One region of the Mesorhizobium sp. M2C.T.Ca.TU.002.02.1.1 genome, then DNA from elsewhere that is predicted to be linked to it. Evidence: predicted binding sites of a transcription regulator. Region 1 holds the regulator's gene; the other holds the start of a gene.
The links. The regulator PhoB, encoded in region 1, activates phosphate uptake and scavenging genes when phosphate is short. The targets are predictions, from matches to a motif close to TGTCATNNANCTGTCAT.

Region 2: a site for PhoB is predicted at 1,072-1,088, ahead of EOD07_RS20005 (acetoacetate decarboxylase). Genes of this name have one in related genera too.

What each region holds. Positions count from the first base shown of each region.
Region 1 is NZ_RZTO01000113.1:1,609-6,520, reverse strand. Features, by position in the region: gene pstA (phosphate ABC transporter permease PstA) at 1-636, shown strand, start outside; gene pstB (phosphate ABC transporter ATP-binding protein PstB) at 633-1,436, shown strand; gene phoU (phosphate signaling complex protein PhoU) at 1,457-2,164, shown strand; gene phoB (phosphate regulon transcriptional regulator PhoB) at 2,182-2,871, shown strand; gene EOD07_RS08800 (ROK family protein) at 3,196-4,431, opposite strand; gene xylF (D-xylose ABC transporter substrate-binding protein) at 4,699-4,912, shown strand, end outside.
Region 2 is NZ_RZTO01000386.1:38-4,949, forward strand. Features, by position in the region: gene EOD07_RS20000 (3-hydroxybutyrate dehydrogenase) at 120-908, opposite strand; gene EOD07_RS20005 (acetoacetate decarboxylase) at 1,158-1,946, shown strand; gene EOD07_RS20010 (patatin-like phospholipase family protein) at 1,939-3,099, shown strand; gene EOD07_RS20020 (inorganic phosphate transporter) at 3,392-4,912, opposite strand, start outside.

The DNA.
Region 1 (4,912 bases):
AGCATCGTGATGACCGTCATCGGCATTATCGTCGGCACGCCGATCGGCGTGCTGGCCGGCACCTACATGGCCGAGTACGGACGCTTCTCGAGGCTCACCACCGTGGTGCGCTTCATCAACGACATCCTGTTGTCGGCGCCTTCGATCATCATCGGCCTGTTCGTCTACGAGCTGATGGTGCGGCCGATGGGACACTTCTCCGCGATTGCCGGCGCCGTCGCGCTGTCGATCCTGGTGATCCCCGTCGTGGTGCGCACCACCGAGGACATGCTGAACCTCGTGCCCAACGCGCTGCGCGAAGCGGGTACGGCAATCGGCGCGCCGCGCTGGGTGGTGATCCGCTCCGTCGCCTACCGCGCGGCGCTCTCCGGCATCGTCACGGGCATCCTTTTGGCAATCGCGCGCATCTCCGGCGAGACGGCGCCGCTTCTCTTCACCGCGCTCAACAACCAGTTTTGGTCGAGCAATCTCAATGCCCCGATGGCCAGCCTGCCGGTGACCATCTTCCAGTTTGCTCTCAGCCCTTACGAGGAGTGGCAGCAGCTGGCCTGGACGGGCGCACTCATAATCACCCTGACGGTTCTCGGGCTGAGCATCTTCGCCCGCAGCCTGACCGGACGCAGAGAGGACAGATGAAACCGATGTTGTCCACCGACCTGAACGTAGCCGAGACGACCGTCGAGAAGGCCAAGATCGAGGTCAAGAACCTCAACTTCTACTATGGCCAGTCGAAGGCGCTGAAGGACATCAACCTGTCCCTGCCCGAGCGCAGCGTGACGGCCTTCATCGGCCCGTCGGGCTGCGGAAAGTCGACGCTGCTGCGCGTGCTCAACCGCATCTACGAGCTCTATCCGAAGCAGAGCGCTGAGGGCCAGGTGCTGCTCGACGGCAAGAACATCCTCGACCGCTCGCAGGACCTCAACCTGCTCAGGACCAAGATCGGCATGGTGTTCCAGAAGCCGACGCCGTTCCCTATGTCGATCTATGAAAACATCGCCTTCGGCGTCAGGCTCTACGAGAAGATCAGCAAGGCCGAGATGGACAGCCGCGTCGAGCAGGCGCTGAAGCGCGCCGCGCTGTGGAGCGAAGTCAAGGACAAGCTCAACGCCAGCGGGCTCAGCCTTTCGGGCGGCCAGCAGCAGCGCCTGTGCATCGCCCGCACCGTGGCGGTCAAGCCCGAGGTCATCCTGCTCGACGAGCCGGCCTCGGCGCTCGATCCGCTGTCGACGGCCAAGATCGAGGAGCTGATCGACGAATTGCAGGCCGACTATACGATCGTCATCGTCACCCACAACATGCAGCAGGCGGCGCGCGTCTCGCGGCAGACGGCGTTCATGTACCTGGGCGAGCTGGTGGAGTTCGACCGGACCGAGAAGATCTTCACCTCGCCCCGCGAGAAGCGCACCCAGGACTACATCACCGGCCGCTTCGGCTGAAGACATACGAGGACATCATCATGGCCGAACATACCGTCGCCTCCTTCGACGAGGATCTGAGGCAGATCAGCCGGCTCATCAACGACATGGGTGACCTTGCCGCCTCGATGGTCGGCGCCTCGACCAGGGCGCTGCTCGAGACCGACAATGCGCTGGCGCAGCGCGTCGTCTCCGACGACGCCATCATGGACGCAAGGCAGCGCGAGCTCGACGACCGCGCCATCACGCTGATCGCCAAGCGCCAGCCGATGGCCGACGACCTGCGCAGCGTGGTCGGAGCGATCCGCATGGCGGGCGACCTCGAGCGCATCGGCGATCTCGCCAAGAACATCGCCAAGCGCGTCGGCTCGGTCGGCGTCAGCGCCGCGCCGCGCGACCTCACGCATTCGATCGATTCCATGGCGCAGATGGTGTTGATCCAGGTCCAGGGCGTGATCCAGGAATATACGGTGGGCGACGCCACGGCGCTGGCCAAGCTTCGCAACGACGACGAACGCATCGACGTCAAATACACATCCGTCTTCCGCGAGCTGTTGACCTATATGATGGAAGATCCGCGCAACATCACCGCTTGCACGCATCTTCTGTTCTGCGCCAAGAACCTCGAGCGCATCGGCGACCATGTGACCAACATCGCCGAGAACGCCTACTATGTGTTGACCGGCACGCAATTGCCCGCCAACCGTCCGAAGCAGGACGAGACGGCAATGTCGGCGCCGGCGGCCTGACGGAAAAGGTTACCCCGATGATCGCGCCACGCATCATGGTGGTGGAGGACGAGGAGCCGCTGGGGGTGCTGCTCCGCTACAATCTCGAATCCGAGGGTTACCAGGTCGAAGTGGTGACCCGCGGCGACGAGGCCGAAATCCGCCTTCAGGAAAACGTTCCCGACCTGCTCGTGCTCGACTGGATGGTGCCGGCGGTGTCCGGCATCGAGCTTTGCCGGCGTCTCAGGATGCGGCCCGAGACCGAGCGGCTGCCGATCATCATGCTGACGGCGCGCGGCGAGGAAAGCGACCGCGTGCGCGGCCTTTCGACCGGCGCCGACGACTATCTGGTCAAGCCGTTCTCGACGCCGGAGTTCATGGCCCGCGTCAAGGCGCTGCTGCGCCGCGCCAAGCCGGAGGTGCTGTCCAGCGTGCTCAAGGTCGGTGACATCGTGCTCGACCGCGAATCGCATCGCGTCTACCGCAAGAAGAGCGAGATCAGGCTCGGCCCGACCGAGTTCCGGCTGCTCGAATTCATGATGCGCCACCCCGGCCGCGTGTTCTCGCGCAGCCAGCTGCTCGACAATGTCTGGGGCGAGACGATCTATATCGACGAGCGCACCGTGGACGTCCATGTCGGCCGCCTGCGCAAGGCCGTCAACAACGGCCGCATGCCGGATGTCATCCGCACCATCCGCGGCGCGGGCTACGCGATCCGGGAAGACTAGTCCCAGGGGGCAGGTGTCCTGACGGGCAGGCACTTCTCGCACCCACGCTTGTGGGTAGCCGAGACGCTCGTGCTTCGTCATCCACGGGCGGAGCAAGGAGCGCAGCGACGCAGCGCAGACCCGAGGATCCATTCCGTGGCTTTGAGGCGCCACCACGGTGCAGAATTCTGCTCCGCTGCGCCCTACGTCCGAGGTAACGGAATGGATCCCAGGGTCTTCGCGACGGAGCTTCGCTCCTGCTCCGCCCTGGAATGACGAAGCTTCGGGGCCTTCGCTGATCTCCGGTGACTGGCGAGACACCCGGAACTGTCACTTCAAAGCTGCCTACGCAACGTGCTTGCCCGCTCTTGCCTGAACTCCCGGCGCGAAAATCTCCTGATCGACGAAGGTCAGCGCGCGCATGGCGCAGCCTTCGCGGATCAGCGGCAGCTCGTTCGGCTCGGTGTCGAAGGAGATCGATTCCGAGTGCTGGCCGCCGGCGGTCTGGGCAATCGCCTTCCTCAGCGCCGGCTCGATCAGGTCGAAGGCGGCCGCGCTGACGCCGACCATGGCGACGGGCGCCGGATCGATGAGTGCGAACAGGCTGCCGAGGCCGAAGCCCAGCGCCTCGCCGGCCCGGCGATAGGCCTCGCGCTCGGGGCCGTCCTTCTCGCGCGCCTTTGCCGCCAGCGCTCGCATGTCGGCGTCGCCGACGTCCGTCGGCGCGGCATCCTCGCTTACGCCCATGGCGCTGCGCCAGATGGCGTAGTTGCCGGCATAGGCCTCCACGCAGCCGCGCCGGCCGCAGCGGCAAAGCGCGCCGCCCGGACGGTGGATCATGTGCCCGAACTCACCGCCGGAGGAATGTGTGCCGGTGAACAACTGGCCCTTCAGCACCAGGCCCATGCCGATGCCGTGCGACAACAGGATGGCGATGAAATTGTCGCGATAGCGGTTGGGGTCACGCCACTGCAGCGCCACCGCCATCATGTTGCAGTCGTTCTCCATGGTGGCTGGAATGCCGAATTCCCTCTCGAGGATGTCGGCAAAAGGAATGTCGGTCAGCGGCGTGATCGGCGACCACAGCATGGCGCGCGCGTGGGAATCGGTTATGCCCTGGATACCCATGGCGATGCGGGCGACGCTGCCGACGTCGAGGTCGGGATCCTGCAGCCGACGCCGGACGATCGCCATGCATTCGCCGATCAGTTCTTCACGCGGCATGACAAGGGTGTCCAGGCGCTGCTGCTCCTCGGCAATCACCTGGCCGGCATAGTCGATGACGGCGACCGACAGGAAATTCAGCGACAACACCACAGTCAGCACCGCGGCGGCTTCGGGGTTGAGCGCCAGGCCGATCTGCGGCCGGCCGCGTTTCAACGCCGTCGGCTCGCTGGCCTTGCTTTCGGTGAGAATGCCTTCCTGGATCAGATCGGCGGAAATCGCCGAAATGGTCGAGTGGCTGAGCCCGGTGGTGGCTGCGATCTCCGTCCGCGATGGCTGACCGGCGCGGCGCACGGCCGAAATCACCATGGCGCGGTTGCGCCGGCGCAGATCGTCGTGGCGGATTCCGACCGACATTGGCTGAAGTATTTCCTCCTGGTCATCACGGCTTGATGATGCCATGGGCCGCCGGTGACATGCTAGGGATACTGGCAGAAGCAGCCGACGCTGTCATTATTTATTGCGGAGCTCGAAAAAAAGTTCGCGACACCTCAAAAACCATCAGAATCCGAGTTGACAGCGGCACAGCGTTGGATCAGTGTTTTTTCGAGGCTCGAAAAAAAGCCTCTGTGCCGGCCTTCGGGCCAGTCTGGGTCGCGCCATACAGGGCGCAGGGAGGATATCATGAAGAAATTCGCAGCCGCCATCCTGGCGGGCGTTGCCATGTCGCTGACGCTGGCGTCGGTCGCCGAGGCGAAGGACAAGGTGATCGGCGTCTCGTGGTCGAATTTCCAGGAAGAGCGCTGGAAGACCGACGAAGCGGCGATGAAGGCCGCCATCGAGGCTGCCGGCGACAAGTATATTTCGGCCGACGCGCAGTCCAATCCGGGCAAGCAGC
Region 2 (4,912 bases), on a different contig from region 1:
CCTCACGGGGTCGTCGCGGGGAACCCCTTGCGGGAATGCTGGAACGGTCCCCCGCGATTGTCAAGAATTCAAATTGCCAAGGCGGGAACTCCGCGCTTTACCGGAAGCGGCCGGTGGCTTTACTGCGCCGTCCAGCCGCCATCCATCGGCAGGGTCGTGCCGGTGATCTGCTTGGCCGCGTCGCTGCACAGGAACAGCGCAAGCGCGGCAAGCTCCTCGACGGTGACGAATTCCTTGGTCGGCTGCGCCGCCAGAAGCACGTCGTGCTTGACCTGCTCCTCGGTCATGCCGCGCGCCTTCATCGTGTCGGGGATCTGCTTTTCGACCAGCGGCGTCCAGACATAGCCGGGCGCGATCGCATTCACGGTGATGCCGTTTTGCGCGACTTCCAGCGCCACCGTCTTGGTCAGGCCGGCAATGCCGTGCTTGGCCGAGACATAGGCCGACTTGAACGGCGAGGCGACCAGCGCATGCGCCGAGGCTGTGTTGATGATGCGGCCCCATTTTCGGCTCTTCATGCCGGGCACCGCGGCCTTGATGGCGTAGAAGGCGGCCAGAAGGTTGATGCGGATGATGGCTTCCCACTTGTCGTCGGGAAATTCCTCGATCGGCGCGACATGCTGGATGCCGGCATTGTTGACCAGGATGTCGAGGCTGCCGAACGCCTCCTCGGCCTCGTGGATCATGGCGGTGACGGCGGCGCCGTCCATCATGTTGGCGCCCGAGTAGCGGCACTTGACGCCGAAGTCCTTCTCGATGCCGGCCCGCTCCTGCTCGATCCCCGCGGCGTCCCCCAGGCCGTTGATGGTGACGTTGGCGCCTTCGGCGGCGAAGGCGCGCGCGATTGCGAGGCCGATACCGCTGGTCGAGCCGGTGACGAGCGCATTCTTCGAAGACAGGGAACCCATGGGAGATCTCGCGACAGGAGGACAGGAGGGAAGAGTATGAAGGCAGACAACCCGGAAGGCACACGATTTGTGCGCCGCAGCATCACAATGCCACACCCATATGTCGGCGCTGTTACAGCGCCGTGACGGCGTTTGCCGGCTCCAGGAAGCGCCGCCCTGGGGCTGACACGGCACTGTCATGCTGCCATGCAACATATTTGCCAGCGCATTCGCGCGGGTTCATTTCAAACCTGTTTTGGGGCACCAGCCATGGAAATCGCCGACGTCGTGAAGCGCGCCTATGCGATGCCGCTCACCAACCCGTCCTTCCCGCCCGGCCCCTATCGTTTCTTCGACCGCGAATACATCATCATCACCTACCGCACGACGCGCGAGGCGCTCGAAGCCGTCGTGCCGGCGCCGCTCGAGATCGACGAGCCGCTGGTGAAATACGAGTTCATCCGCATGCCGGACTCGACCGGCTTCGGCGATTACACCGAGACCGGCCAGGTCATTCCGGTGCGCTACAAGGGCCAGCACGGCGGCTATGTGCATTCCATGTATCTCGACGACGACGCGCCGATCGCCGGCGGCCGCGAGCTCTGGGGTTTCCCGAAGAAGCTTGCCAGCCCCAAGATCGTGCATGAGGGCGAGGTGGTGGTCGGCACGCTGCATTACGGCAGCGTGCTCTGCGCCACCGGTACCATGGGCTACAAGCACCGCGAGGCCGATCACGACCAGGTGCTGGCCTCGCTCGCCGCGCCCAATTTCCTGATCAAGATCATCCCGCATGTCGACGGCAGCCCGCGCATCTGCGAGCTCGTCCGCTATTACCTCACCGACATCACGCTGAAGGAAGCCTGGACGGCGCCGGCCGCGCTCGACCTTCGCCCGCATGTCATGGCCGATGTCGCCAAGCTGCCCGTGCTCGACATCGTCTCGGCGGTTCACTTCACCGCCGACCTGACGCTCGGTCTCGGCGAAGTCGTGCATGATTATCTCGCCGACCGCGGCCGATCGGATGCCGGCGCGAAGGAGTTGGAGAAAGCCGGTGCTTGAGCGTACCCGCAACAAGGCAGTTGCTGCCACCATCGCCGAAATCACCGCGCAATACGACCGCATCGCCCTGGTCTTCCAGGGCGGCGGCGCGCTCGGCGCCTATCAGGCCGGCGTCTATCAGGCGCTGGCGGACGCCGGCTGCGAGCCGACCTGGCTTTCCGGCGTCTCGATCGGCGCCATCAATGCCTCGATCATCGCCGGCAACGAGCCGAGCCGCCGTCTGCAGCGGCTGGAGCAGTTCTGGCAGACGATCTCGGGCCGCAAGATCTGGGCCTACACGCCCGAAGGCGACGTCTATCGCGATATCCGCAACCAGACCTCATCATTGATGACGATGACCATGGGCCAGCCCGGCTTCTTCAAGCCGCGCAACCCCAACCCCTGGTTCCAGCTGGCGGGCGCGGAGGGCGCCACCAGCTTCTACGACACCGCCGAGCTCAAGGACACGCTGGAAAGCCTGATCGACTTCGACGTCCTGAACGACGGCAAGAAGCGGCTGAGCGTCGGCGCGGTCAACGTCAGGACCGGCAATTTCGTCTATTTCGACACCGACAAGGTGCGCATCGGGCCGGAGCACATCATGGCGAGCGGCGCGCTGCCGCCGGCCTTCCCCTCGATCCGCATCGAGGGCGAGTATTACTGGGACGGCGGCATCGTCTCCAACACGCCGCTGCAATATCTGCTCGACCAGGAGGAGGACCGCTCCTCGCTAGTGTTCCAGGTCGACCTGTTCAGCGCCCGGGGCGTGCTGCCGCGCGGCATGGCCGACGTCCTGTCGCGCCACAAGGACATCATGTATTCCAGCCGCACGCGCCAGAACACCGACAACTTCCAGCGCATCCATGCGCTCAAGATGAAGCTGCTCGACGCGTTGAAGCGCGTGCCGCCGGACCAGCTCAAGGACGGTGAGAAGGAGCTGATGGCCGACTATTCCGATGCCGGCGTGGTCAACATCGTCCACCTGATCTACCAGCACAAAGGCTATGAAGGCCACGCCAAGGACTACGAGTTTTCCGGCACCTCGATGCGCGAGCACTGGGAGATGGGCCTGGAAGACACCGAGCGCACCCTGCGCCACAAGAAATGGCTGATGCTGCCCGACAACGCCGACGGCGTCACCATCCACGACCTGCACCGCGAAGATCCGACGTAAGGTCCGCGACGGGCCGTTCCATTGACGGGCACCCCTGGTCGAGTTCCGCCACACCCCCCTCTGTCCTGCCGGACATCTCCCCCGCAAAGGGGGAGATCGGATGTTGCGCGGCATTCGCCAATTGTCGACGTCGAAAGGGGCGCAGCGCCTGAGCTGCCAATCTCCCCCCTTGCGGGGGAGATGGCCGGCAGGCCAGAGGGGGGGTGCTGTCCCGCCAGCGTTTTGAGGGTAGGCATCAAACAAAAGGCAGCGCCGGCGACCGGCGCTGCCTTTTTTGGAACGCTTCCGCCGCTCAGAACACCTGGCGGAAGATCACGAACAGCACGAAGGCCAGCGCCATCGCGCAGGGCAGCGTCAGCACCCAGGCCAGCGCCAGGTTGCGCACGGTCGACCACTGCAGGCCCGAGCCGTTGGCCGCCATCGTGCCGGCGACCCCCGACGACAGCACGTGGGTGGTCGACACCGGCAGGCCGAGGCGGTCGGCCATGCCGATGGTGATCATCGCGACCAGCTCGGCGGCGGCGCCCTGGCCATAGGTCAGGTGGCTCTTGCCGATCTTCTCGCCGACAGTGACGACGATGCGCTTCCAGCCGACCATGGTGCCGAGCCCGAGCGCCAGCGCCACGGCGATCTTCACCCACAGCGGGATGAACTTCGTCGCGTTGTCGACCGCCTTGTGATAGTCGGTGACCGCCTTGAGGTCGGCGGCCTGCATCGGCAGCAGCTGCTTCTTGTCGATCAGCTTCAGCGCTTCGCCGATCAGATAGATGTCGTTGCGCGCGTTGCTGACCAGGTCGGTCGGCACCTTCTCCACCGTGGGATAAGGACCAAGCTCGGCAGTGGTGTTGTGGATGTAGGTCTGCAGCGCGATCGTCGTCTGATCGTTCCAGGTCTTGCTGCGCACGGCTTCCTGCACGGCCGCCTTTGCAGCATTGGCGTCTGCGACGGTGACGCCGGGCTTGACGTACTTGCCCAGCGCCTGCTCGACGGCGACCGATGCCGATTTGTAGGCGTCGAGATAGTTGATGTCGGGCGTGCGGTTGAGCGCGTAAGCCGTCGGCACCACGCCGATCAGGATCAGCATGATCAGGCCCATGCCCTTCTGGCCGTCATTGGAGCCATGCGCGAAGCTGACGCCGGTGCAGGTGAAGATCAGCAGCGCGCGGATCCACCATGGCGGCGGCGTGTTGCCCTTCGGCGCCTCGTAGAGCGCCGGGTTGCGCACCAGAAACTTCATGGCATAGAGCAGCGCCGCGGCGGCGAAGAAGCCGACGATCGGCGAGACCAGCAAGGTGGTGCCGACATTGGTCGCCTGACCCCAGTCGACACCGCTGGTGGCGCTTCCGGCCGGAGCCATGAACTGGTTGGCGAGACCGACGCCGATGATCGAGCCGACCATCGTGTGCGAGCTCGAGGCCGGCAGGCCGAGGAACCAGGTGCCCAGGTTCCACAGGATGGCGGCGACCAGAAGCGCGAACACCATGGCGAAGCCGGACGACGAACCGACCTGCAGGATGAGCTCGACCGGCAGCAGCGACAGGATGCCGAACGCCACCGCGCCGCTCGAGGTCAACACGCCGAGGAAGTTGAAAACGCCGGACCACATGACCGCGAATTCGGCCGGCAGCGAACGCGTGTAGATGACGGTGGCGACCGCGTTGGCGGTGTCATGGAAGCCGTTGACGAACTCGAAGCCGAGCGCGATCAGAAGCGCGATGCCGAGCAGGATCCACGGCACCGTCTTGGCGATGGCCAGATCCTGGCTGAGCGCATAGCCGACATAGATGATGCCGACGAGCACCAGCACGCCGAA